3 regions of the Peribacillus sp. 05N428 genome follow, and region 1 is predicted to be linked to each of the others. Evidence: riboswitches for the same ligand, from Rfam matches in the RefSeq annotation. Region 1 holds a riboswitch; each other region holds the start of a gene.
What was found. A riboswitch is a leader RNA that binds a small molecule or an ion and turns the genes downstream of it on or off. The one in region 1 is predicted to bind cobalamin.

Region 2: linked by a shared signal. The riboswitch ahead of AC1DIV_RS13770 (ribonucleoside-diphosphate reductase subunit alpha) and the one ahead of AC1DIV_RS02285 (ABC transporter substrate-binding protein) in region 1 are both predicted to bind cobalamin.
Region 3: linked by a shared signal. The riboswitch ahead of metE (5-methyltetrahydropteroyltriglutamate--homocysteine S-methyltransferase) and the one ahead of AC1DIV_RS02285 (ABC transporter substrate-binding protein) in region 1 are both predicted to bind cobalamin.

What each region holds. Positions count from the first base shown of each region.
Region 1 is NZ_JBFTMS010000002.1:124,466-131,782, reverse strand. Features, by position in the region: gene cbiB (adenosylcobinamide-phosphate synthase CbiB) at 1-960, opposite strand, end outside; gene cobD (threonine-phosphate decarboxylase CobD) at 1-20, opposite strand, end outside; gene AC1DIV_RS02295 (heme ABC transporter ATP-binding protein) at 957-2,429, opposite strand; gene AC1DIV_RS02290 (FecCD family ABC transporter permease) at 2,436-3,491, opposite strand; gene AC1DIV_RS02285 (ABC transporter substrate-binding protein) at 3,454-4,419, opposite strand; cobalamin riboswitch at 4,598-4,772, opposite strand; gene AC1DIV_RS02280 (polysaccharide deacetylase family protein) at 4,859-5,707, opposite strand; tRNA gene AC1DIV_RS02275 (tRNA-Arg) at 5,937-6,010, shown strand; gene AC1DIV_RS02270 (hypothetical protein) at 6,513-6,677, shown strand; gene AC1DIV_RS02265 (DNA topoisomerase III) at 6,732-7,317, opposite strand, start outside.
Region 2 is NZ_JBFTMS010000012.1:108,001-115,317, reverse strand. Features, by position in the region: gene AC1DIV_RS13795 (hypothetical protein) at 1-283, shown strand, start outside; gene AC1DIV_RS13790 (cold-shock protein) at 481-678, shown strand; gene AC1DIV_RS13785 (hypothetical protein) at 720-887, opposite strand; gene AC1DIV_RS13780 (flavodoxin domain-containing protein) at 1,008-1,445, opposite strand; gene AC1DIV_RS13775 (ribonucleotide-diphosphate reductase subunit beta) at 1,417-2,469, opposite strand; gene AC1DIV_RS13770 (ribonucleoside-diphosphate reductase subunit alpha) at 2,515-4,812, opposite strand; cobalamin riboswitch at 4,951-5,131, opposite strand; gene AC1DIV_RS13765 (manganese-dependent inorganic pyrophosphatase) at 5,424-6,353, shown strand; gene AC1DIV_RS13760 (hypothetical protein) at 6,453-6,599, opposite strand; gene AC1DIV_RS13755 (SulP family inorganic anion transporter) at 6,685-7,317, opposite strand, start outside.
Region 3 is NZ_JBFTMS010000015.1:107,688-115,004, forward strand. Features, by position in the region: gene AC1DIV_RS15645 (ABC transporter ATP-binding protein) at 1-880, shown strand, start outside; gene AC1DIV_RS15650 (ABC transporter permease) at 929-1,720, shown strand; gene AC1DIV_RS15655 (ABC transporter permease) at 1,725-2,510, shown strand; gene AC1DIV_RS15660 (acyl-CoA thioesterase) at 2,552-3,028, opposite strand; gene metE (5-methyltetrahydropteroyltriglutamate--homocysteine S-methyltransferase) at 3,021-5,330, opposite strand; cobalamin riboswitch at 5,477-5,668, opposite strand; gene AC1DIV_RS15670 (potassium channel family protein) at 5,906-6,325, shown strand; gene bcp (thioredoxin-dependent thiol peroxidase) at 6,388-6,858, shown strand; gene AC1DIV_RS15680 (aminopeptidase) at 6,870-7,317, shown strand, end outside.

The DNA of each region.
Region 1 (7,317 bases):
CCATGAGAAGGTAATGTCAAGAATAAGTCCCCCTAGCCATAGCATCAGCAGAAATAGAAAAGATGACCGATGCATGATGGTAATCGTTTGTGGTATATGTTTTGCTTCCAATCGAACAAGCGGAACTCCCATCCTCGCACGGTCGGAAACAATTCCTTTGTACATGTTCCGGCCTCCAAGCTGGATTCCCAAAATGGCCGCAACGCCTGCTTCACACCACCCGCTATTCGGGCTTGGATGTTTCTTTGCGTCATTGAATAATATCTTCCACCTGGCGCCGAATCCATGATAGCCGGATTTCGAGCTCAGCAACATCAGGAAGCCGGTGAGGCGGCTGGGTATCCAGTTGACGATATCATCGAGCTTAGCTGAAGCCCAGCCGAATTGCCCATATTTATCATTCTTGTACCCTACCATGGAATCGCAGGTATTAATCGCCCTGTACACCATCGCGAGCGGCGCACCGCCGATAGCTGCCCAAAATAATGGCGCTGTAATCCCATCACTGGTATTTTCCGCTACGGTTTCCACGGTGCCCCTGACGATTTCTGGTTCATCAAGCTCAGCCGTATCACGGCCAACGATATAGGAAAGCTTTACCCTCGCCTCAGGGAAATTCCGTTCATTAAGCGGAAGGCAAACATCCATCCCAGCTTGCTTCAAGCCCTTCTGAGCTATCGTTGTGGAAATGACAACAGCTTCCCAAAGGATACCTGCAAGCGGATGGATTAGATAAGCCAAATAAACGGTAAGAACTGTAATCAATAACACCGCCGATAGGACGATGATCAACATGAAGAGCCCTTTCCGTTTCTTATATGCCCCTTTATTGAATGCCAGATCCAACTTGCTAATCATCGTTCCTATCCATTTGACTGGATGCGGCCAACTTGGCGGATCTCCAATTAATAAATCAAGGAAGAACGCCAGCGTAACCGCAAAAAGATGATGATAAATCATAATTCCTCAATCCGTTTCCGATTATTCGTTAAGGCTTCCACTGTACAATCATATACACCGCGACTGATCAGCTTCCCTAACGGAGTGATGGTGCCTGCATATTGAAGCTTTGCCCCTCTTTGAGTTGCCGCAATCAACATGCTGTCTGTCGATGTTCCTGTTGCACAAGTATTTGTCACCTTATCCATGACATGCAAATCATGAAGCGCTTTTACTTTTGCCTCGGTCGCAGTCACTATACTGTGGATATATGCCTCTTCTGCCAAATGTCCATTTACAAATATCCATGTATTTATCGTTCCTGGAGCGGAACTCCAAGAATGCCGGTCAGCTAATGAAGCGTCGATGGCATTCCCTACACCGGCCGTTACAATGATAAAAACCGAGAAATCTTCAGCTCTTAATAGCTTGCTTGCGACCGTATCGAGAAAGACAGCTGTCATCATCCCTACCGTTTCCTGAGGCTCAAAACCATGAGTTGTTAAATAGTCGGCCATTTCAACATGATGATCCTCGCAATCATAGCCATGATGGACGTGCCTATTCACAAAATACTTATGCCAGCCCGTCCCCGAACCAGTCACTCCAGAAGACATCGTTCTAAGCGGGATCGGAGACTTCAATTGAATCATCTCAAATCCGACTGTCAAATAAGAATCATCAATTTCCAACGGGATAGTATCCTGGCCATGCTTTTCCGGAACGATGAACATTTGCGGTTTCGGAAGGGCGGGATGTGGGTGTTTTTCGATCGTCGTATGATATACATCCTGAATCCGTTCCTGTTGAAGCACTTCATTCGGCACATCAACAACCTGAATCTGCCCTTTCTCAAGCAGCATAAGCCGATCACAATATAATCCAGCCAAATTCAAATCATGAAAAATTGAAATAACGGTCAACTTCTGCTCTTTTGCCATTTTCCTCATTAGATCAAGAAGATCTTTTTGATAGGAAAGATCCAAATGGTTCGTAGGTTCGTCCAAAAAAAGGATTTCCGGCTCTTGGGCAAGGGCCTGTGCCAGCAGGACCCTCTGTCTTTCCCCTCCTGATAATCGATCAAAATGAAGATCCTGAAAATCAGCTACTCCCGTTTGTTCCATCACCCGCTGGACAATCGATTCATCTTCTGCGGACCAACTATGGAACCAACCTGATTGATGGGCATATCGCCCAAGTGAGACCGTCTCTTTTACTGTATAGGAGAAAGCTAATGAGGAATGCTGAGGGAGCACGGCAATGACCTGTGCAAGTTGTTTTGACGAATAATCCTTCAAATCCCTGCCGCTTATCCTTACGCTTCCGCCTTTATAATCGAGCACCCCGCTAAGCATACTTAAAAGCGTCGTTTTCCCGCTGCCATTAGGACCAAGAATCCCGAATAATTCCCCTTTATGTACATCAAAAGAGACAGAGTCCAAAACAGCTTTGTTGTGATATCCACCTGTTAACCCTTTTACTTCAAGCATCCGTTTTTACCCTTCTCTCCGTCTCTTTAATAAAATCAGCGCAAATGCAGGTGCCCCGATAAGTGAGGTAATCACCCCGATCGGCAGTTCCGATGGGGCAATGATCGTTCGTGCTACAAAATCGGCCAATATCAAGAATCCGCCTCCTATCAACAATGACAACGGAAGCAAATGTTTATGGTCAGGTCCCCAAATCTTTCGGACAAAATGAGGAATGACCAATCCTACAAAACCAATCGCCCCTGAAACGGCAACGGCTGCCCCTGTCAATGTCGAACCGGCTATCAAGATCCACATTTTCCGCCGCTTGACATTCACACCTAAGTGTTTTGCCCGGTCTTCCCCGAAAGTCATCGCATTCAATTCACTTGTATTCATGATCAAGGTCAACGAACCAATGATAAAAAACGGCAAAATGATTACGATATAATTCCATCCGCGCATTGAGACGCTTCCCATCAGCCAGCCGATGATTTGTCTTAATTCATCACCCGTCAGCGCAATCATCAATGAAATGAAGGCACTTAAAAACGAGCTGAAAATGATTCCCGTTAAAATGATCGTTTCCACTTTCATCGATCGATCCATTTTTTTTGCAAAAGTCAGTACGCAGAGCATCGTGAGCACTGAACATAAGATACTCAATGCCGGAAGGGTATATAAACCGATGAATGGCAGTGATATATTCAAGAATATTGTCAAAACGGCTCCGACCGATGCTCCTGATGAAATACCTAATGTGTAAGGATCAGCGAGCGGGTTCCGGAGCAGTCCCTGAAAAGCCGCACCCGCAATCGCAAGTGATGCCCCAACCAAACCAGCGAGCAGCACCCGCGGCAAGCGGATGTTCATCACGATATTCGTTAGCATCACATCCGGATCGGCAGAAATCGGCAAGTGGAAAATCTCCTTGCCGATTATTTGTATAAGTACGGGAATCGGTACTGGCACCGAACCAAAGGAAATGCCTATCGTCATTGCGAATAACAAAATGAACAACGCAATCAAATAAGCAAACGCCCATTTAGTTGTCAAATTGGTTCGGATAGACTGATTTGGCAAGTTCCTCTACTCCCTCTATTAAGCGTGGACCGGAACGGGTCACCAAGTCAGAATGGACATCAAAGACTTGGCCATTCTTAACAGCATTTACGTCTTGCCATCCTTTTCGGCCCTTCACTTCACTTACTGCATCTTTCGTATAATAACCATACGTTGTAATGATGACATCAGGATTTGCAGCAATCATCGACTCTTCATCAATTTTTGCCCAACCGTCCAATTCAGCAGCCGCATTATTCGCTGAAATAGTTTGAAGCATCTCATTCATGAAAGTATTTTTTCCAGGTGTGTATATTTCCGGTGAAGGCGAAACTTCCACTAAAACGGTCTTCCTATCCTCTTCCTTTACGGATTTGGCCTTTTCCTGGATATCCTTGAGCTTCGTTTTCATATCCGCAACGATTTCGTTTGCCTTATCATGTTCTCCCGTTGCCTGTCCAATCATTTCAATAGACTCATAGACTTGGTCAAAGCTTTGGGCATCATTGACTACGAGCACATCTATTCCAGCATCCTTAAGCTGCTGTAAACCCTCATTTGAATTATGGGCACTTGATGCATGCGCAAGAACAAGGTCAGGCTTCATGGAGACAATCAGCTCCGTGTTCATTTCCATTCCGCCAACTTTTTGAATTTCTTTCGTTTCCTCCGGGTAATTATCATTGTCGGAAACACCAACGACCTTTTTACCCAAACCAAGTGCAAAGACCACTTCCGTATTACTTGGTATCAACGAAACGATTTTCTTCGGTTCTTTTTCTATCGTTACTTTTTCCCCACTTGCATCTTTAATCGTAATCGGGAAAGCTTCGTGTTGAGCATGATTCGTTTGCTCCTTTTCTTTTCCTTCATCAGCAGCACCACCGCAGCCAACCATCATGCCTGCAGTCAGTAACATTAACAGTATCAGACCAAAAATCTTCTTCATTTTCATTCCCCACAATCTTTTTATTTAATTTCTTCATACCTAACAGAGAAAACCAATCCTGGAAGATGCCCCCAAAACAAAAAGCATCTCCCGTTAAACGGAAGATGCTTGCATGGCAACAATATCAATACGGACTCTATCTTAGGGTCTGCCACACACCTTCCCATCCGCGTAGGTTACAGGTGTACGAATTCTGGCAGGTCTCCTGGCTCATGGTCTTCGTCAACGGCACCTTCCCATATCTCATACAGTGGTACACAGCCGTCAGCTCCCATATACAGTGGCGGGACCGCGTTGGCATTTCACCAACTTCCCTTTTAAGTCATTAAGACACCAAATCGTTCATATGTATATAATTTTCACTGCCTTCATTATACACCATGTAAGAATCGATTATTATATGATTTTTCTGAACAAGTGCGAAATGACCCTTCCGCCTTCAATGCTTTGAAGCATTTTCAATCAGCGACGCAAACCCATTGATCGATAACCCCGGTGAAATCCGAACTCTATGCAGAGCATGCATCCCTTGGTCGCTTGAAGCTCCCCCAGGTTCGGTAGTGACTGCCATTTTGTATCCAGCTTCTTCTGACAGCCTGAGACTCTCTTCGTTATACCGGCCAACCGGATAGGAAAGCACTGTCGTGTCCTGGTCGAGGATACGGTCGAACAGCACCTTCGACTGAACCATTTCCGCTTCTTGCTGCTCTGCCGTCATGCGGTTCAGCTCCAAATGGTTGATGGTATGGCTTTCAATCGAAATCCCATCCCTGCTCATCTCCAACATTTGATTTTCAGTCAGGTGATGACCTTTATCTATGGACTTCCCGATCATGAAGACAGTTGCTTTCATATCATTTTCTTTTAATATCGGGAAAGCCTCCGTGTAGTTATCTGTATAGCCATCATCAAAAGTAAGCCAGACGCACTTCTCACTTGGCATCCGATTCTCGGCTAAAACGAGGAATGCTTCTTCAGGGGATAATGTATAGTAACCATTCTCCCGAAGCCAAGCCATCTGTGATCGGAATTCCTCCCTTGGGACCCGAAGGCCATTACCTTGGGAAATGCTGTGATACATCAAAATCGGAAGCTGGACCGGGGACTCGGCCTTTATCCAGTCTCCCGTATCGATTTGCCCCTCCGAATCCTGCCCGCTCCCATTCTCAGCCGCTTCGGCCACTTCAATGTCATCTTCCGCAATCGGTGCAGCCGTCTTTGTGCCTATCCCCTCTAAAATCCCTTGTGTGCATCCAGGTAAAATCAAAACCCCCAGCAATGCCGCCATCCTTAAAACTCTATATTTTTTCACTATCATTCTCCTGATTTTTTTATAGTATAATAGTACCAGAAAACCAATGGACAATAAAGTATTCCATTTAATGAAAAAAGAGGAAAAACGAGAGCTTTGCGATGCGCTAAACATTTATGAGGATTTTTTTTCATAACTATGTGCTATTAGCTTGAAAAGTTTGCCTATAAGAAATATAATAAATAAGTCGTCGACTTTAATATATGTCCCAGTAGCTCAGCAGGATAGAGCGACAGCCTCCTAAGCTGTAGGTCGTAGGTTCGATTCCTATCTGGGACGCTAATTATAAACCCCTGTTACAAGCGGTCCTTCCGCGGAGTAACAGGGGTTTTTTTCTGTTGGTTAAGAACAATTGATTTTTTGATGGAGAAAACACAGGTCTCAAGGCTAAATTTTTTCATCAAGCCATATAGATATAAAACCTGATTGCAAAACTATGCATAAAGGTTGGAAATATTGGCGAACAAGAATACAAACTGTTTGATAGTAAAAAAAGTCTTATTTATCACGTCGATAAATACAAATACTGATTTCGGGATATAATCATTTTTTTTTGAAATATATGTTTTAACCTGTCCCATCCGGGTATACAAATACTGTAAGACATTCTCACCAAAGGAGATGATAGTGCATGATGAGTACAATCAGAAGCCAATGGAACAAAGAGAATGACGCAGCGGTGTTTAGTCCCGGTGATCAGCGTTAGAGTCAATTGAAGAGTTGGATGATAATCAAACATGGGAATTACTAGTCTTCTCATCCAAAGGAGGAAGATACGATCATGAGTATTTACAGCCTATGGAATCCAGAGAATGATGAAGCAATTTTCAGTCCGGGTGATCAGAAGCCATTCAGTACGCTCATACGAGTAGATTCGGATAAACACACACACACTGACAAAACACTTGAATATGAATTACATGGCACCGTACTGAATGAAATTTAGTCGAAGCAGGAATATACCGAAAAAGGATGGAGCGATTGCTCCATCCTTTTACTTTTATTTATCGAATTTCAGTTTCGCCAAGGCATCTGCCAATGCAGTATTGATCGGCTCTTCTTTATTTTGCTTTTTCATATAATTGGATACTTCATTTTTGGATACTTTTTGATTTTTATTTTGCCCTCTTCGTTTATTGTAAGAAGATAGTTTTTCGTGAAAACCGCATTTACAGGTGAATGTCTGTGCTTCTCCTTGACCGCGCATTTCCATCTTTTTATGGCATTGCGGGCATCTGGCATTTGTTACACGTGAAACACTTTTTTTGTGGCCGCAATCACGATCTTGACAGACAAGCATTTTTCCCTTTTTACCATTCACTTCTAGCATCAGCTTGCCGCAATCAGGACATTTCGTTCCTGACACGTTATCATGCTTGAATTTTTGATCACTATTTTTGATTTCATGGACGATATTTTTGGCGTAGGCGCGCATATCACCGATGAAAGCCTGTTTTGGCAGCTTTCCTTTTGCTATCGCAGTTAACTTTTGCTCCCATTGAGCTGTCAAAGCTGGAGAACGCAAGTCTTCAGGTGCCAATTGAAGAAGTTGTTTTCCTTTTGAGGTGACATGAAGACCCTTTCCT
Region 2 (7,317 bases), on a different contig from region 1:
TATACGTGACTATAATGAAGCGGAATTAAAAGAATTGATCCAAAGAAGCGTGGATTACCTATCTGAACCTCCGGCTGAAATCGAAGAAGAGGAAAACGAGTTCGCTAGGTTGGAAGGGGCATGGATTGGCCCTGAAAAGCAAGAGCTTACACTTCAAAAGGAAGACCTGCTTTGGAATGTTTATTCAGGGTCGAATCTTGAGGAATGTTTCGAAAGTCCGGTTGAGGCGGAACGCTACTTATTGGACGAAGGCTTCCGACAAAGCAAGAAGAGGAAAATGTAGAATTTTAGGATAATTTGTCGGTTGATTTACGGCGATAATCTTGTTTTTTTAGGATTTTCCATGATATAATATGAGTAATTATTTTTGTTCGGAAAAGTTTGATAGAAGGATTTACTGTAATAGGATTCCTCTTGAAACATTATCCAGAACCAAAAATAGTAATAAAATGGATTTTTCCAAACACAGGAGGAACTATCATGGTACAAGGTAAAGTAAAATGGTTTAACGCAGAAAAAGGTTTCGGTTTCATCGAAGTTGAAGGCCAAGACGATGTATTCGTACATTTCTCAGCTATCCAAGGTGAAGGCTTCAAAACGCTTGAAGAAGGCCAAGAAGTTTCTTTCGAAATCGAGCAAGGCGCTCGTGGACCACAAGCTGCTAACGTTCAAAAATAATTGAACGCATATAAAAAAAAGACTCCGATATTGGAGTCTTTTTATTTTTCTTTTTTTTCGGCGATTTCCCTTAATGCTTTGTCCAATTTTTCTTCGATCCGTTTAGTACGATTAAAATGCCCTGACAGGAAAAAGACGATGAATATAACGAAAGCGACAAGCACTAGCATAAAAAGAATAGGCAGGAACTGGGTTGCAATCTCAATCATTGGATATCATCTCCTTTTTTCTTCCATTATACTTCATGCTTACCGTTGCTATGATTGAGGGAGCCGAGTTTTAAAAAAAACACTGAAAGGGGATATGCGAAAACGCATATCCCCTTTCAGTCAGTTCTGGAATAGCGAGGCGAACTTTTGAAGTCTGTGCAGGTCTGATTCTTGATACATCTGTTCTATCTTCAATGTCACCAATAACTGGCTCTTGGCAAATAACATGTCCCGGAAATCATCGACCGCCCCACAAAAATGATTATAGTTGGTTTCGCCAGTGCCGAAGACTCCCGTTTTCAGGCGAGCAATAGGCAACTGTTCCAGTTCTTTATAAAAGGCAGCTGATTTAGCGGGAAGCTCCCCATTGCCCCATGTATAGGTGCCGACGATCAATGCATCGTAATCCGGCAATGTACGTAAATCGAATTCATTCATTCGATATAGGAAAGCCTCAGGTAAAAGGGCAGCGAGGGCTTCAGCAAGCGCTTTTGTATTGCCGCCGGCAGAATGATAGACAATGGCAATCTTACAGCTCATCGAACCCATTGCTGGCATTTACTTGACTGTAAGTCCTTGACTTCTGTTCGAAGAAATCGGTTTTGGTAAGGCCGATGGATTCATCATCGAACGTTTTGATCCATGGCATCGGGTTCTCGCCATACTCTTTATACAAATTTTCAAGGCCTAGCATACGTAACCGTTTGTTGGCGATATATTCGATGTACTCATTGAATTCTTCCAAATCGAGATCGGCTTTCGTTTGGATATCTTCGAGCATATATTCAGACCATTCCTTTTCGAGTTCGACTGCTTTTTCAATCGTTGTATAGATGAACTTCGTGTTTTCTTCATTATTTAACTCAGGATATTCATACATCAAGATTTGAACGAGCATGCCAATGAAATCGAAATGGACCATTTCATCGCGATGAATATAGGATATCATCGTAGCGGAACCGGTCATTAGATTTTGGCGTCCTAAATTATAATAAAAAGCGAAAGCCAGATAGAAATAAATCCCTTCAAGGTTCGTTGAATGGATCAGTGCCTCGAATAAATGCTGAGGGCTGGGATCGTCCACGAACGTTTGATAAGCATCAACGATCGGTTGGTTACGCTTAATCACTTCAGGATGTTCTTTAATGCGGTCGAAAAGCTGTTTTTGCTTGCCTACCGGAATCAAGGAAGCAAGGATATAGGAATAAGACTCATTATGGATCGATTCCTGCTGGGCCATGTTGGCCAGGATAGCTTTTGCCGCCGGATCTTTGATGTACCGAAGGATCTCTACTAAAGTGGGTGTTTGAAGACTGTCCATTCCAGCAATCATCGTAAGGATATCGAGAAAAGCGTCCTGGATATCTTCATCCAATTCGCCCCACTGCTTTTTATCCTGAATCATGTTCACGCTCGAAGGCTTCCAAAAGTTATTGATGAGCTGTGTATAGGTATCATAGAATTTTTCATACTGTATATCGTTCCAAAGGAGGAAGCCTGAAGCTTCTCCTTTGAAAACACCGGTTGCCTTTGTTGGATGCGTCGGTTCGAGCATCCGAATTTTTTTTATATGATTGGTCATTCGTGAAAACTCCTTTAAGAATAGATTACTGGGTCATGATTGACGTTAACTTGAACAGCTTTCGCAGGCATTGTCATATTCGGAAGACGTCGAACGAACATAATACGTTGATTTCAACCCGCTTTCCCATGCCGTTAAATGGATATCCAAAAGGACCTTCGCTTTGATTGTATTGTGTACATACAGATTAAAGCTGATTGCTTGGTCAATATGGCGTTGGCGGGCTGCATTTTGCCTGATGCTTTCCAGTTGATCCAAATTGAAGCGCGTCTTTTTATAATATTCATACGTATTTGGCGTCAAGCCTGGTGCGGTCACCTTGAATTTGAAGTTTTTCTTTTCTTCGTAAAATTCAATTTCATACAAAGGATCGATTCCATCCGTGGAATTACCGATTTTGGCTGTCGATGAATTGGGGGCAATCGCCATTAAATAGCCATTACGGGTTCCGTGCTCCTGCACGTCTGCTTTTAAATCCAGCCATTTTTGATCTGTATAGTCACGCAGTTCGAAATAGTCCCCTGTATGCCAATCAGAACCTTCAAAATATGGGTAAGATCCTTTTTCCTTGGCCAATTCGTTGGATGCCTTGATAGTTAAGTAAGCGATCTTTTCGTATAAAGCATCTGCATAGCGAACAGCCTCATCGGATTCCCAATAAATATTCTGTGTGGCAAGTAAATGATGCCATCCAAACGTTCCTAAACCAATCGCACGGTACCGTTTGTTCGAGATGGATGCTTGTTTGACAGGAAGATTATTCACATCAATGACATTGTCCAGCATACGGATCTGAATGGGAATCAATCTTTCCAGAACATCGCTGCCCACCGCTCGGGGCAAGTTAATGGATGAAAGGTTGCAGACAACGAAATCGCCGCTTTTACGAACCACAACAACATCTCCATCTTCTGTTTCATATTCATCCGTGATCGTCGAAGGGCTTAGGTTTTGGGCAATCTCCGTGCAAAGGTTAGAACAATAAATCATACCTTTATGTTTATTCGGATTCTTCCGATTCACTTCATCGCGGTAGAACATATACGGTACGCCTTCTTCTAATTGAGAAATCATGATGCTTTTCATGATGTCCATCGCATTGATTTTCTCAAAGCTATAGTTTGGAAGCGTGCCATTTTCTGCGGCCTCGACAGCAAGTGCATAATGATTCCTGAAGCTTCCTTCGCCTTTCTTTTCGTCATAAAGATCTTCAAGTGAAAATCCAAGGGTTTGCTTAACGGTATGCGGATCGAAAAGATACCATTCTTTTCTGTCGCGTACAGCCTCCATGAATAAATCCGGTATGCATACACCTGTAAAAATATCATGTGCTTTTAATCTGTCATCCCCGTTTTGAGTCTTCAAATCGAGGAAGCTCATGATATCTTTATGCCAGGCATCCAAGTAAATCGCGATGGCACCTTTACGTTGACCCAATTGATCGACACTAACAGCTGTCTGGTTGAATAGTCGAATCCAGGGCGTCGTGCCTGAACTGTTTCCAGAGAAACCGCGGATATCGGAACCAAGCGAGCGAACCTTACCGACGTAAAGACCGACACCGCCGCCGAATTTAGATACTTTTGCGGCATCGTAGTTTGATAGGTAGATTCCGTCAATGGAATCTTCAATTGCGTCGATAAAGCAGGAGCTTAACTGTCCATGTGTTTTACCTGCATTGGAGAGTGTAGGAGTCGCAACGGTCATATAAAGGTTGGACATGGCCCAGTATGCTTCTTTTATCAGTTGCAGGCGGTGCTCCTTTTTTTCCATTCGCATGATTTCCATCGCGATGATCATGAAACGTTCTTGCGGCAGTTCGAAGACCTTGTCCTTTTTTGGGCGGGCCAGATAGCGGTCATTCAATAAGTAGATGCCTATGTAAGAGAATAATTTATCTTTTTCCGGGTCGATCACCGATCCCAATTCCTCAATTTCCGCTTTTGTATATGAAGATAGCAGTTCTGGTTTATAAATGGGATAACGCTGACCTTCCGATAGCTGGGAGAGTTCTGTGATCAGCTCATAGAATGGGCCATAACTCTTGCCTTCATATCCTCGATTGGCTTGTGCATCCCTATACATTGTATTCAACAGTTCTGCTGCAGCAACGAAAGTCCAATCCGGTGCATCGATATCCACGCCTTCAAGAGCGAGCTGAATCAGTTTTTTTGATGCCTGTTCTTCGGTTGAGTCACTTTTGCGATCAAGCCATTTTGTAAAACGCCTTTTGAACTTTTCCATATCGAGACGGCCTTCGAATTCCTTCGATAACGTCTCAAGCTGGATGGATTTCGCTTCTGTGTCATTTTCACTTATGGTAGAGTTATATGTTTGAGTCATTAATAATCCTCCTTGTTAACTTCCGCTAAAATAAAAAAACCGCCCAAAGAATTGAGCGGATCAAACGATAGAATAAAAGAGCCATGAAAAAATAGCCGTTATACTATCGTTTCATCATCTCAATCCCCGAAGAATAAGAAACGTGAAAAATTCAAGGCAGGTCTCCTGACTCATGATCATCCTACTTTGAGTCCTTCCCGTATAGAGAGCTATACAGTGGTTTTCTCATTTCGTCACATTTACAGTTGCGGGGACAGTTCCGGGTTTACACCGGATTCCCTTTTCAGCCATCACTGGCACCTTGGATTATAAAAATTCTATATATAGTTATTGGAATTGTTTATGTAATCAATATCTAGTATTTCTGCTTATATTATCGTAAGCCATATACGATGATAATTCAACTAATATATTTGAAAAAAACCAACCCTTATCTATTGACAAAGTGATGGAAGAGGGTAGGGGAATGAAAGATTTTATGGGGGAATGGATAAATCAAGCGCTGATTTTACGGGATTTTGTGTTAAAATAAAGTGTCTAGTAAAGGTGGCTCTCCCTTATTGCAATGAGGGGATTCGCGGAAAAATTTTTATGAAAAAGGGGATAAAATCTTGGAAAAAGTATTAGTTTTTGGACATAAAAACCCGGATACAGACACAATCTGTTCAGCAATCGCTTATGCAGATCTGAAAAAGCAGTTAGGTATCAACGCTGAACCAGTTCGTCTGGGTGTAGTGAATGGTGAAACTCAATATGCATTGGACCAATTCAAATTCGATGCTCCCCGTCTTGTGGAAAAAGTTGCAGGGGAAGCTGATGGCGTAATCCTGGTCGATCATAACGAACGCCAGCAAAGTGCTGAAGATATTGACCAAGTCCGTGTGTTGGAAGTTATCGACCATCACCGTATCGCTAACTTTGAAACAAGCGATCCATTATATTACCGTGCGGAACCAGTTGGCTGTACGGCAACCATCTTAAATAAAATTTATAAAGAAAACGGCATTGAAGTCCCTAAAGCAATCGCAGGTCTTATGCTATCTGCCATCATTTCCGATTCTTTATTGTTCAAATCCCCGACTTGCACGGGGCAAGACGTTGCGGCAGCAATGGAACTGGCTGCCATTGCAGGAGTCGACGCTGAAAAATATGGCTTGGAAATGTTGAAAGCGGGTGCTGACTTAAGCGACAAAACGATTGCCCAGCTCATCACTCTTGATGCAAAGGAATTCTCCATGGGAATGGCTAAAGTGGAAATAGCACAGGTCAATGCTGTTGATCCGAACGAAGTCCTTGCTAAGCAAGCTGAATTGGAAGCAGCGATTGAAGCGGTCATCGCAGTGAAGGAATTGGACTTGTTCCTATTCGTCGTAACGGATATCCTGACTAATGATTCCGTTGCCTTGGCCCTTGGTAAAGCGTCATATGCAGTTGAAAAGGCATATGACGTTTCATTAAACAATAACATCGCCGTGTTGGAAGGCGTTGTATCGCGTAAAAAACAAATCGTGCCGGTCTTAACCGACGTATTCAGCAAATAATACAGGAAAAGGGTTGCTCATTAAAAACATGGGCACCCTTTTTCTGTACATTCAAAAAAAGACTCAACCATCCCATTAAGGGTGTTTGAGTCTTTTTTCTTAATTTAAAGATTCCTTTTCTTTTTCATAGGCGATGACAATCAATTCTTTATTGGCTTCCTCGCCAAGTTTGCTTTCAAAGATTTTCAGTTCATTCAATAAATCCGGTGACAGATTTGCTGCCGTATAATCCTGTTCTGGTGTCATGCTTTTCGCTCCTTTCAAAAGGAAATGATTCATGTTATCTATTTTGTCGGTTTGAAAAGTTTCTATTCAGCAGAATTTTACTTCTTTAAGATATTTTACTTTCTGAGGTGGCGAGTTTTTCAAGCAATGTCGAACTTTCTTCATCGAGTCCTTGGACTTGGACAGGTATTCCCAAGAGCTGATATTTAAGAATAACCGTATCGACAGCACCGACTGCGGAATCATCCCAGATTTTGGAATGGGAGAAGTCGATGACGATTGCATCGGCTTTTTCCTTGAAGTCGAACTTTGAAATAAAGTCCTGGACAGAAGCGAAAAATATTTGTCCGCTGATACGATAAGTGATTTTCTTAGCCTGGATGTCTGCCGTTTTCTCTACTGCCACTTTAGAAATTTTAGCCGAGAAGAAAATCATGCTCAATAGCACTCCGGCAAATACCCCTTTTGATAAGTCATGTGTATAAAGGACAATGAGGACCGTCACGATCATCACGGCTGCATCCGACTTAGGAGCTCTAGTGAGCCTCTTTAGGGAAGACCAGTCAAATGTCCCGATTGAAACCATGATCATGACTGCGACAAGTGCAGCCATCGGTATTTTGATAAGGACATCATTCAATACCACGATTAATACCATAAGGAATGCGCCCGCTACAAATGTCGAGAGCCGGCCCCTTCCACCAGATTTAATGTTGATACCGGATTGGCCGATCATCGC
Region 3 (7,317 bases), on a different contig from region 1:
TATCAATTTTACTGTAAAAAAGGGTGAGATGGTAGCTTATATCGGGGAAAATGGTGCAGGGAAATCGACCACGATCAAAATGCTGACAGGTATTTTGGAACCGACAGCAGGCGAAATCACGGTCAATGGCATGAATCCACATAAAGAGAGGGAAAAGTTCACTCAGACTATCGGAGTCGTATTCGGTCAGCGCTCACAGCTTTGGTGGGATATTGCGGTTCAAGAATCGTTTAGGTTGTTAAAAAAGGTATATAAGGTAACGGATGAACAATATAACGATCATATGGAACATGTCATCAAGACGCTTGATATCGGTCCTTTGCTGGACAAACCAGTGCGTAAACTCTCGCTTGGTCAGCGAATGCGCTGCGAACTTGCGGCAGCCTTGATCCATAATCCGCCTTTGCTGTTCCTGGATGAGCCGACAATTGGACTTGATGTGCTCGTGAAAATGAAGATTCGTGAGTTCCTGAAAGAAATCAATGAGAAATATAATACGACAATCCTTTTGACCACCCATGATTTAGGGGACATTGAAGCATTATGTGAGCGTGTAATCATGCTTGATGAAGGGCAAATCATCTATGATGGGGAATTGCAGAGTTTGAAAGATAACTGGGCTGAGGAAAAACAGATCCATTTTCAATTCATCGAGCCGATCGCATTGAAGGAATTACAATCATTAGCGCTCCCATTTACCGCTAACTGGGTTTATGATGAGAAAAGTCAAACTTACATTGCCTTGTTGAAAGAAGAAGGTGATCATATTTCACAGCTTGTTTCAGCTGTCGTATCTCATTTTAAAATAAAAGACATCAAAATACATGAAACGTCCATTGAAGAGATCGTTCGCAATATTTACGAAGAAGGCACTGTCTGACTCTCTTATCATTAAGAAACAACGTGTCTATCAAGAAGGGGGAGGGCCATGGGGAAGTATCTTGCCATGATCCGCATGCGTTTTTTAATGATGCTTGCGTATCGAACTGATTATTATACTGGCATTTTAATTTATAGCATTAATATCGGTGCTTATTATTTCTTATGGAATGCGATATATGGAGAAAAAAGCTCCATCGAAGGACTTTCAAGCATGCAGATGACAACCTATGTCGCAGTTGCATGGATGGCGCGCGCTTTTTATTTCAATAATATTGACCGCGAAATCGCCACTGAGATTAAAGACGGCAAGGTTGCCATTGAGATGATCCGGCCTTATAACTATTTAGGCATGAAAACGATGCAAGGACTTGGGGAAGGGATATTCCGTTTCTTCTTCTTCTCGATTCCGGGGATGCTGCTGGTAGCTTTCATTTTTCCTATCGAATTGCCGCATGAGCCGGCTACGTGGGGGATGTTCGGCATTTCATTGCTGTTCAGCTTCATCATCAATACACAAATTAACTTATTGACGGGAATCACTACCTTTTTCTTATATAATAATGCCGGATTAATCCGCGCTAAAAGGGTTATCATTGATTTATTTTCCGGTCTGCTGCTGCCCATCAGTTTCTACCCGATATGGGCGCAGGAAGTGATGAAATATTTACCCTTTCAAGGGATCAGCTATGTACCAAGCATGATTTTTACGAACGGTTACAGTTCAGGCGAAATTGGCATGGCGCTTTTACAGCAGTTAATTTGGTGCATCATTCTCATAATACCGATTCAGCTTTTATGGATAGTCGCAAAAAAACAGCTGATTATTCAAGGAGGTTGACGGGATGTTTTATGTATCGATGTTTTTTCAATATGTGAGTCAATATATGAAAACAAGATTGCAATACAGAGCGGATTTCTTCATGGAAATCCTATCTGACCTGCTCAATCAGGTCGTGAATCTGGTATTTATCTTAGTCGTTTTTGGACATACCCAATTTTTAAGCGGCTGGAGCCGTGAAGAAATCATATTCATTTATGGGTTTTTCCTTATCCCATTCGCCCTTTTTTCAGCCTTTTTCAACATCTGGGACTTTAATGACCGCTATATCGTCAAAGGTGAAATGGACCGGATATTAACAAGACCGATCCATAGCCTGTTTCAAGTCATTTTAGAAAGAATCGAGCTTGAAGCGTTATTTGGTGTTGTGACCGGTTTGATCATCATATTCTATTCGGGGATTTCATTGGATTTGCAGCTTGTGTGGTATGACCCGATTCTTTTCATCATTTTTGCAATAGGCGGGGCCCTTGCCTATGCAGCCATATTCGTTGCGATAGCAAGCATTGGGTTCTGGTCGGATGCGAAAACATCCATCATGCCAATGATGTACAATATCGGGAACTACGGGCGCTATCCTGTTGATATTTATAATAAGGTCATTCGTTTTGTCCTTACATGGGTGTTGCCATTCGCGTTTGTCGGTGTCTATCCGGCATCTTATTTCCTAAGAAAAGAAGAGTGGTATGTTTATGCATTTGCCACACCTGTAATTGGGGTTGCCTTTTTCGTGATATCCGTTTTCATATGGAATCAGGGAGTGAAGAGGTACCGCGGGGCAGGGAACTGAAAGAACCCCTTCAACAGCATTCATGTTGAAGGGGTTTTTGTTTAGTTCCGTTTTTTCTTTCTTTCGATATATCTAGCTTTGGTTTGAACATATTGCTGTTTTTTCTCTTCCGTTTCCGGAATGACCTGAGGGACGTTTGTCGGCTTACCGTCTTCATCAATGGCCAGCATCGTTAAAAAAGCGCGTGCCGTTAGCTGTTTTTCACCTGTTAATAGGTTCTCACGTTCCACTTTCACGAATACCTCCATTGATGTGCGATGAGCACAGGTGACATAAGCTTCAAGGTTGATCGCGTCCCCTGTTTTGATGGGGGCCAAAAAATCAAAAGAGTCGCTTGAAGCAGTCACAACGGGTTTTCGACAATGGCGCATAGCGGAAATGCAAGCTATTTTATCAACATAGGCCATTACTTTTCCGCCAAAGATGGTATTATGATGATTTGTATCCGGTGGAAAAACAAGGTCGGTTAAAAAAGTCCGTGACTGCTGTGTTGGATGGGCAACGTTCTCCTCAATCATTTGCCTGTTGGTTTACTAAAAGGTTTTCACGGACGATTTTTGCTGCTTCGACCATGTTTTTCAGGGAAGCGACGGTTTCCGGGATACCCCTTGTTTTCAGGCCGCAGTCGGGATTGATCCAAAACTGGTCTTTATCCAATACCTTTATGCCCCGTTCAATCATATCGACCATTTCTTCCACTGCCGGCACACGCGGGCTGTGAATATCATACACCCCCAGGCCAATGCCTTTTTCATATGTTTTTTCCTCGAATGCGGAAGCGAGCTCCCCATGACTGCGGGATGTTTCGATGGAAATTACATCGGCATCGAGGGAGGAGATGACGTCCATGAAACTGTTGAAGTCGCAATAGCACATATGCGTGTGAATTTGGGTTGTATCCTCCACGCTTGATGTGGATATCAAGAATGAATTCACTGCCCAGTTCAAATACTCGTCGCGATCGCTTTTTTTCAATGGCAGACCTTCTCTAAGTGCAGGTTCATCAACCTGAATCATTTTAATTCCAGCAGATTCCAAGGCAATGATTTCTTTTTCCAAAGCGAGCGCCAGCTGATAGCAAACATTCTCCCTGGAAATATCATCACGGACAAATGACCAGTTCAAAATCGTAACAGGACCTGTCAGCATTCCCTTCACCGTCTTCTTTGTCAGTGATTGTGCGTATACACTTTCCTTGACTGTCATCGGTTCGATGAAATGGATGTCGCCGTAGATGACTGGAGGTTTCACACAGCGGGATCCATAGGATTGTACCCAACCCTTTTCTAAAAAGACGAATCCGCCTAATTTATGGCCGAAGTATTCAACCATATCCGTCCGTTCGATTTCCCCGTGAACGAGAACATCCAAACCGATTTCTTCTTGGATTTCGATCCACCTGACGATTTCTTCGTTAACGTATGTTTCATATTGCTGGGCTGTCCATTCTCCTCTATTGAATTTCCCGCGTGCTTGTTTAACTTCAAATGTCTGCGGAAAGCTGCCGATCGTAGTCGAAGGGAGAAAAGGCAATTTGAAAAATTCCTGTTGTTTTTGGTAACGGTCCTTAAATGGAAGCTGACGGCCGGCGGTCCTGGTTTTAACCTTTTCGACATTGGATTGTACAGACCCGTGATTTCGGACATTTGAATTGGCTAACGTTTGAATCGTAAATTTATTGGCATCGACTTTTTCGGCGATTGCTTCAATGCCTTGATTATTCCCTTTGACCAAAAATGTGATTTCCTCAAGTTTCTCATCAGCGAAAGCAAGGGCCTCTTTCACTTCTTTTGAAAGGGCGGTTTCATTACGAACGGTCACCGGGACATGAAGCAGGGAACAAGAGGGCTGTAGCCAGATTTGGTCCTCGGCTACCTGTTTCTTAAGTGTCTCGATCAATTCGATTTTTTGGGATAAATCAGATAGCCAAATGTTTTTTCCGTCAATCACACCCGCTGCAAGCACTTTGTCCTTCGGGAAACCGAATGCCTCAAGGTTACTTAAATTCCTCCCTTTATCATGTACAAAATCAAGACCGATCCCTTGGACTTGTAATTCGATGACTTCTTGGTAATGTTCCACCGCATCAAAGTATGTTTGTAGCATGATGTTCAGGTTTGGTGCTGCTTCATTCAGTTTTTCATAGAGGTAAGTAACGGTTTGCATATCATCCTTGGAAATGGATGAAACAAGGGAAGGTTCGTCCATTTGAACCCACTTCACGCCTTCTTGCTCCAATTCCCGCAGGATTTGCGTGTATAGGGGAAGCAGGCTCAGGATGATGCCAGGGATTTCTTGTTTATTGAAGCCTTTTGAAAGGGAGAGGAAAGTATAAGGTCCGATCAAAACGGGCTTTGTTTCGATCCCTAGCTTTTCCTTGGCTTCCCGATATGCTGTAAGTGGTTTATTTTCCGTTAAAGTAAGCTGTGCCAGTTTTAATTCAGGGACAATATAGTGATAGTTCGTATTGAACCATTTCGTCATTTCGGAAGCGACTTCATCATTGTTTCCGCGGGCCATTGAATAATAAACGGAAAGGGGGACGCTTCCGCCTTCATATGCTGAATAACGTTCAGGAACAAGACCGAACATGACGGACATATCGAGCATTTGATCATAAAAAGTGAAGTCGTTGACAGGGATGATATCAATGCCTCGTTGCTTCTGTTTTTGTAAGTTGCCTAAACGGATGGCATTTAGTTGTGACGTAAATTCCGCTTCATCGATTTTACCGGACCAGTAAGCTTCCAATGTACGTTTCCATTCACGATCTTCCCCGATTCGAGGGTAACCCAAACTGCTGCTTTTCAAAATTCCCATCCTCCTACATTCATTTGTTCGAACAATAAAAAAAGCATTCCTAACCGTCAAAAAAGAAAGTTAGAAATGCTTAAAATAAAGAGGCATGCATAATGCCCCTTACAATTATAAGGTCCCTAACACCTCCCTATCTCCCGTAGGTTAAAACAGTGTTGTCGAGATAGGCAGGTCTCCTGACTTAGGGAATATCATTAGCGGCTGGCCTTCCCGATCCGTTGATCAGTGGCATATTGATTGACGCTAACATTCCCATTACAGTGGCGGGACCGTGCCGGAATTACACCGGACTTCCCTTTTAATCCTAATGAAAATTAGGAACCTATTTCCACATATGAAATTTTGCAAAACCTGCCTTGTTAATTGTTTGCAGATCAAATATTTATAAAATAAAAATTATTATAAAAATTTAGACAATCTTAACATATCCGACCAAAAGGGTCAACATGGAAAAAAGATTCGGAAAAGTTTCCGTTTAATGAGTTTGTCGGTGATAAGGCTGATTCCTAAAAAAGAATATATTGTTTGGACAGGGAGTATGTATAGAGGGAGTGGCGTTTTGAAATGGGGCGTGGGGGATGACTTTCTACATCTTGATTGCAGGAATCATTTTTTGCATGGTGATGAGCATTCGTACGTTATTTCTTGTTGAGTCGGGAGGAAAGAAGTTTTCTCTTGAGGATATGCTGTGGCTTGGCAATTTATATGCGACGATATTAGTTGGATTTGCACTGATATATTTATTATACGAGCTTCAGAATCATTCGGTGATTCTTGATATGGGCAATCGGTTGGATGGGACTTTCTATGAACAATTGAAGACTTCTTTTTATTTTAGTGCGATGACGATGTTTTCTGTAGGGTATGGAGATATAGCCCCGATTGGCATGGGCAGGATGATAGCTACCATTCAGGCTTTCATTGGGTATACACTGCCGGCAGCGTTCGTGATTCGTACGGTGATCGATCTGGAGCAGAAAGATAGGAAGGATAAATGAAAGTTGTGTTTCTTTCGATTATTGGGTACTCTTACCATAATGAAAGAAATGGAGGGTTCAATATGACTGTTAAAATTGGAGAAAAAGCACCTGATTTCAAACTCCCTGCAAACAATGGTGAAATGGTTTCCCTATCGGATTTTAAGGGGAAAAACATTGTTTTATATTTTTACCCAAAAGACATGACGCCAGGTTGCACGACGGAGGCCTGTGATTTCCGGGACCATAATGAGCAATTCGAGGAATTGAACGCGGTAATCCTTGGTATCAGCCCAGATCCAGCGGCACGTCATGAAAAATTCATCGAAAAACATGGATTGCCTTTTCTGCTGCTGGCTGACGAAAACCATGAAGCGGCTGAATCATTTGATGTTTGGCAATTGAAAAAGAACTTCGGCAAGGAGTATATGGGCATTGAACGTTCAACTTTCCTGATTGATAAGGCAGGAAATATAGTCAAAGAATGGCGTAAAGTAAAGGTTAAAGGCCACGTCGAAGAAGCGCTTGAAACTCTTCGCGAACTCGAAAAATAAGGGATAGGCAGATGAAGGATGAGAGGATAACGAAGCTTGCAGCCAGGCTGATTCATCATTCGATACAATTACAGCCAAAAGAGAGAATCCTCATACGGGGGCATATCAACACGAAACCATTATTGAAAGAGTTGATTGATGAAATATACAGAGTGGGTGCTTATCCATATGTGGAACTCGAGGACGATGAGATAAGCCGCCACCTGTTACTAGGGAATGTGAAGGAGCAGCTTGACACAGCTTCACAATGGGCCTTGAAGAAATATACGGATATCGATGCGGTCATCATCATCACTGGGGAAGAAAACAATGCGGAAATGACTGATGTTCCCATCGAGAGGCACCGTCTTCAAGGGGAGGCCATGAATTCCCCTACACTTTTTTATGTAAACAACCGACGTTGGGTCTTACTTAATTACCCCACCAAGGCATCAGCGCAAAAAGCCGGCATGACCTTCA